2 regions of the Paenibacillus sp. AD87 genome follow, and region 2 is predicted to be linked to the other one. Evidence: predicted binding sites of a transcription regulator. Region 2 holds the regulator's gene; the other holds the start of a gene.

The links. The regulator Rex, encoded in region 2, represses fermentation and respiration genes when NADH is low (regulators of the CRP and FNR family bind a similar motif). The targets are predictions, from matches to a motif close to TTGTGAAATATTTCACAA.
Region 1: a site for Rex is predicted at 1,154-1,171, ahead of adhE (bifunctional acetaldehyde-CoA/alcohol dehydrogenase). Genes of this name have one in related genera too.

The regions. Positions count from the first base shown of each region.
Region 1 is NZ_LXQN01000007.1:1,175,597-1,178,789, reverse strand. Features, by position in the region: gene adhE (bifunctional acetaldehyde-CoA/alcohol dehydrogenase) at 1-1,073, opposite strand, end outside; gene gpAD87_RS05355 (Crp/Fnr family transcriptional regulator) at 1,504-2,220, shown strand; gene gpAD87_RS05350 (hypothetical protein) at 2,303-3,016, opposite strand.
Region 2 is NZ_LXQN01000007.1:1,363,866-1,367,058, forward strand. Features, by position in the region: gene dinG (ATP-dependent DNA helicase DinG) at 1-1,310, shown strand, start outside; gene gpAD87_RS06280 (redox-sensing transcriptional repressor Rex) at 1,536-2,189, shown strand; gene gpAD87_RS06285 (amidohydrolase) at 2,176-3,193, shown strand, end outside.

The sequences.
Region 1 (3,193 bases), 190 kb from region 2:
ACTTTGTAACAAGCCAGTACCGGGCTTAGTTTTTCAGCCGACAACGGGAATTTTGTACCTACCCCTTCAATCTCGGCTACGAGAATTTTGGTGTTAGCAGGGACCTCGATACCGCACATTTGCGCAATGCTGACTGCAGATTGACCAACAATCGCCGGGTTCACCGCACATTTCTCAGCATTAATCGCACCTGCGGTCAGTTTCGCTGCCTCATCCTTGTTGACGAAGTAACAGCCGTTCGCGATCATTTTCTTTTTCACCTGATCGAAGATCGGTTCTTCGATGATGACTGCTTGCTCGGAAGCACAAATCATACCGTTATCGAACGATTTGGACAAAATCAGATCCGTTACTGCTTGATTGATATCTGCGCTTTTCTCAATAAAGCAAGGTACGTTCCCTGGCCCTACGCCCAGTGCTGGTTTACCACAGCTGTATGCAGCCCGTACCATACCTGATCCGCCTGTTGCCAGAATGAGCGCCACATCGTTATGATTCATCAGTGCGTTTGTGCGATCCATGGAAGGATCATCAATCCACTGGATACAATCCGCTGGAGCACCATGCTTCACTGCAGCATCAAGCAGGATTTTGGCGGCTTCCCGGCTACAGTTCTGTGCAGATGGGTGGAAACCGAAGATGATTGGGTTACGCGTTTTGATGGAAATCAGTGCTTTGAACATCGTGGTGGATGTCGGATTCGTTACCGGGGTAATCCCCATGATGATGCCGACAGGCTCCGCAATTTTCTGGAAGCTTTCGTACTCGTTATCTTCGATAACCCCTACTGTTTTGTCATATTTTATGCTATGATACACATATTCTGTTGCAAATATATTTTTGGTGATTTTATCCTCATACACACCCCGACCTGTTTCTTCCACGGCCATTTTGGCGAGCATCATATGTTTGTCCAGACCTGCCAGCGCCATCGCTTGCACGATGCGGTCAATCTGTTTCTGATCCATGGACATGAATGCTGCATGTGCTTTATTCGCTTTGTCAATTAACGTTTGAATATACTGACCTGCTGTCGGTTCTTTTACTGGGGCGACTTCGTTCTTTACAGCCATCTCCCTCATCCTCCTAAAGGTTCGTATTGGTTTGTCTCTCTTCTTTACATTCACATCGTACCATGGGGAAAGAGTTAATTATGTGATTTTTTTCACAAAGTATAACAAATTTAATTTAAGTTTTTTAGTGTCTCTCACTTAGCCATTTACACTTCCTATTTAAACTATAGGGCTGTCAGATTCATCCTCTCCTTTCGAAAGTGAATTTAATCACAATGTTTGAAATTTCGCCATTTTTGCCCCCTTTCCACGCCCCTCAAACGGCAAGATAAGGTATATACTGAACTTAAAAATTGAACCACCGCAATTTGTACCGTCCTTCCCGGCCGAGAGATGACCCTGATCAGGACGGCAACGGTTTGCGGCGAACCACGGGGGCCAGTCCAAGCTGCAGAAGGCCGTCCGATGGACACAAAGGGGAGATAGACTTATGAGAGAACAACTGAGTGTACTGGAAAAACGCGGAAATACAAACTGTTTCTCGGAAGCGAATTTCAACCATCTGCTCGTAACGATGAAGGACAGAACCTATCCGGAAGGAACCCATCTGTATTGGGAGGGAGATGTCTCTGACAAACTATATTATATGAAACGGGGACGTGCCCAGATCACCAAATCCACGGATGAAGGCAAGGAACTGATTATGTATATGTATCAAGCCGGTGATATGATTGGGCAGGCTGATCCGTTCTTCGGATCGAAACACAGCTTTTCGGCGGAAGTGCTGGAGGATAGTGAGATCGGTGTACTGGAGCATAAAGACCTGGAAATGCTGATCTGCCAACACTGTGACTTTGCGATCGATTTTATGAAATGGATGGGTATCCATCACCGGTTAACCCAAACCAAATTCCGTGATCTGATGTTATATGGCAAACCGGGCGCACTCTGCTCCACGCTGATTCGATTGTCCAATTCCTACGGCGAGCCCCATGGAGAGCATGTCATGATTCATAAAAAAATAACACACACGGATCTGTCTAATATGATTGGAGCGACCCGTGAAAGTGTCAACCGCATGTTAAGCGATTTGCGTAAAAAAGACGCCATTGAATACGATAACGGCATGATTGTCATCAAGGATCTGCACATGCTCCAGGGCATCTGTCACTGTGAATTGTGTCCTAACGAGATTTGCCGAATCTGACGCTTTTCCCGTCTTGTAAAACATTTGATACGCAAATGAAAAAAGCCCATCTTCTATAACGAAGATTGGGCTTTTGTTATGCTTAAGATACAGTAGTCAACTCGAGCTTTACTGCATCACGTGGATTCAACTTCATGTCCAAACCGTTTTCCATCAGTTCTTTATCATTCACCATGATCATCCAGCGTTGGTTCATCCGGGGAATTACATTTTCAACGGAAACAACGAATTTGTTGTTCTCCGACATTCTTACAATCCCGCTGGACTTCAATACATCACGCACAGTACATTCCTGAACATACACCCCGGCATATTGACGATTGAGATTTGGCATAATATTTCCACCGCTCACCTTGAGTAATGTTGTTTGGTAAACAACATCGTCTCCCCCACTGTCAGCGGCTTTTACATATATGATCACTTCATCTTTGACATGAAGCTCCATGTCCCAATTTTCCGGATCAATATCCTTGCCATTCAGTTTGACCGCCCAGCTAAGTGAGGAGTCCAGAGAAACTTCCCCCACGGATTGGATCCGCTTTCCATCTGCTGTAAAATCGACAAGTCCACTGTTCAACAGTGCTTTCTTGAGCGTCAGACCTTCACTAAAATCTCTCTTAATGGACTTCGTTGCGTCAGGCAAAAAAGTACTGCCATCCACTGCCACAGTAATAGTATTCTGCGATTCGGTCTCTTTGACGATTGGCTGTTCGGAAGGCTGTGTCTCGCTACACCCGGCTAATATAACCAGAATAAGCAGACATATACCTATGTAACCGGGGATTCTCTTCTTCATGTAGGTAACACCACCCTGCGTAAAATCATTCACCCTGTTGTCCATAACCTCTATTATGGCACAAAATTCATGCAAAAAAAGTGTCAATGCCGTTACTTTTCATCCAGCAGCGTCCATAACTGGTTTGTACAACACAAAGAACCTGCAAGCAGGCCCTTTGGCTCCTAATTATTATTA
Region 2 (3,193 bases):
AAAATTCGGTACAGTGGGGCTCCATGATTGATCAGATGTTCCCGCTTGCTGTCGAAGTTAAAGAGATGTGGGATCGACTAAGCGATGCCTTGTTCGGACTGCTGCCTGAACGCAGCGATGCTTCTCCAGGTGAGACAGGACAATTTTCTCTTAGACTGAAGCATTCGCAAAAACCAGCCAAATGGCAGGAATTGCAGGATGCTGAAAACCAAATCTATGTCACCCTAGGTGATTTGATTCGTAAAGGCGACAAGCTGCTGCTTGAAGTGAAAGAAGATCAGGATGATTATCAGTCCGATAGTCTGATTACGGATATCTCAGGTCTGCTCAAGGATTTGGCAACGATCAAGGATAATCTGCGTTTCTTCATGCGGATGGATGATGCCAATACCGTGTACTGGATGGAGGCCAGCGGGCAGTTCCGCAGTAAATCACTGCAACTCTATGCTGTTCCTGTCGATGTCAGTGCACAATTGAAGGATATGTTCTTTGATAAAAAGAAAAGCGTTGTGCTTACATCGGCTACACTTTCCGTTGACAAGTCATTTCAATTCATGATCGAACAGCTGGGTTTGCAGGAAGCTGCCGACAATAACCGTCTGTTAACGTCGATGCTACCGTCACCGTTCAATTATCGAGAACAGGCGCTGCTCGTCATTCCGCGTGATTTCCCAAGCGTGAAGGGCAGTGTAGGCGATGCCCACTTTGTGGATATGCTCGTGCACTCGCTTGCGGAAACGGCTATTGCGACTCGTGGACGCATGATGGTGTTGTTCACCTCCTACCGCATGCTGCGACAGGTCTATGACCCGCTTAAGGAGGCCTTGTCAGGCAACGATATCTCTTTGCTTGGGCAAGGGGTGGACAGCGGCAGCCGTTCCAAGCTTACACGTCGGTTCCAAGATGCTAAAGCAACGGTGCTACTTGGCACAAGCAGCTTCTGGGAAGGCGTGGACATTCCGGGAGAGGCTCTGACCTGTCTTGCTATTGTCAGACTGCCGTTCCAGCCACCGAATCATCCATTAGTGGAAGCGAAGAGCGAGCTTTTGCAGCAGCAGAAGAAAAACCCGTTTATGAAGCTATCGGTGCCACAAGCCGTCATCCGTTTCAAACAGGGATTTGGCAGACTGGTTCGTACAGGCAAAGACAGAGGCATTGTGATTGTATACGATACACGCGTTATTGAAGCGTATTATGGCAAGTACTTTTTATATTCATTACCTGGTCCCAAAATGGAGCACATGCTTACAGAGCAGATGGTTCCACGCATTTCGGAATGGCTCGAGAGACCAACCGAAGAGCAACAATAACAGATACGCTCTGTAGCTTCCATTATTGCAAGACGCCAGTGATTGGCGGTAAAATTGAGTAATTCATGTATTCGTTTCATGGATATGCGAGTAAAGCGATTAAAGCAATTATCCATTATATAACAAGGAGCATCCTGTTTAATTCAGTAATCATTTTGCATCGTTTTAGACAGGGTGCTCATCTTTTCATCTATCTATCGTGGCCTTGGTAAGGGGGAGCAATGAATGAAATCAGATAAAATTTCGGAAGCCGTGGTGCGTAGATTACCTGTTTACTTGCGTTATTTGAATGAACTGCATCAGCGCGAAGTCAATACGGTTTCTTCACAAGAACTTGGACTGAGGCTGGATTTGAATCCTGCCCAGATTCGTAAAGACCTGGCTTACTTCGGTGACTTTGGTCGTAAAGGGATTGGGTATGACGTTTCATATCTCATCGAGAAAATCCGCCATATTTTAAAAATAGACCAGCAGATCAATGTGGCTCTTGTCGGAGCAGGTAATTTGGGACATGCCTTGTCTAATTACAATGCCTACCTCAAAGACAACATGAAGATCGTCGCTGTATTTGATGCCTACGGTCCGAAAATTGGGAGTCAAATCAACAGTTTGACGGTACAACCGATGAATGAATTAACGGATTCGGTCAAAAAAGATAACATTCGTATAGGTATTATCACAGTTCCAGATACGGAAGCCCAAAATGTTGCAGATCAGCTAATTGAGTCAGGAATTGAAGCGATTTTGAATTTTGCACCAACAATTCTCAAAACCCCGCCGCATATTCGCATTCATCATGCCGATTTTACGACGGATTTGCTTAGTCTGGCTTATTACTTGGAGAATGGAAAGGACGACGAGGAAGATGACGACAAATAGATGGGTAATTCACAACGGCAAATTTGCCGTGAATGAGGGTACGAATTGGAACGTGGTTCAAGGTTTTATGGTTGTTGAAAATGACAAGATTGTGCATATTGGTGAGACATTGCCGGAAGGAGACGAAAGCCTGACAAAGGTGGACGGAAAAGGACTATTCTTCTTGCCGGGTCTGATCAATACGCATGGTCACGCGGCTATGTCACTTCTAAGAGGCCACGGAGACGATCTGGCGTTACAAGTATGGTTGCAGGAGAAAATGTGGCCAATGGAAGCCAAAATGACTTCTGAAGACGTATATTGGGGCACATCACTTTCCGTGCTTGAAATGTTGAAGGGTGGAACAACAGCTTTCCTAGATATGTATGATCATATGGATCAGGTTGCGAAAGTGGTGGAACAATCCGGGGTTCGGGCTGCTCTGGCACGTGGGGTAATCGGACTTTGCTCAGAAGAAGAACAACTGCGCAAGCTCGAAGAGTCCGCAGCATTTGCCCGTCAATGGAATGGACAAGCAGACGGAAGAATTACAACCGTAATCTCTCCACACGCCCCTTACACTTGCCCTCCGGATTACATAGAGAAGCTGGTACAGGTTGCTCATGATCTGAATCTGCCTTTGCATACGCATATGTCTGAAACGCTTCGCGAAGTGGAACAGAACGTGGCTGATTACGGACTGCGTCCAGTCGCACATCTGGAGCAGCTAGGATTTTTCTCCCGTCCATCTCTGGTTGCACATGCGGTACATCTGAATGATGAAGAGATCGAGATTCTCGCAAAGCATGATGTAGCAGTTTCCCACAATCCAGGTAGTAACCTGAAATTGGCTTCGGGTGTTGCACGTGTACCTGATCTGTTGAAAGCAGGCGTGACTGTGTCTCTGGGAACAGACGGACCAGCAAGTAACAATAACCTGGATATGTTTGAAGAGATGAGATTGGCTGCATTGATTCACAAAGGTGTGTCCGGTGACCCTACTGCAGTGCCGGCAGGGGAAGCGC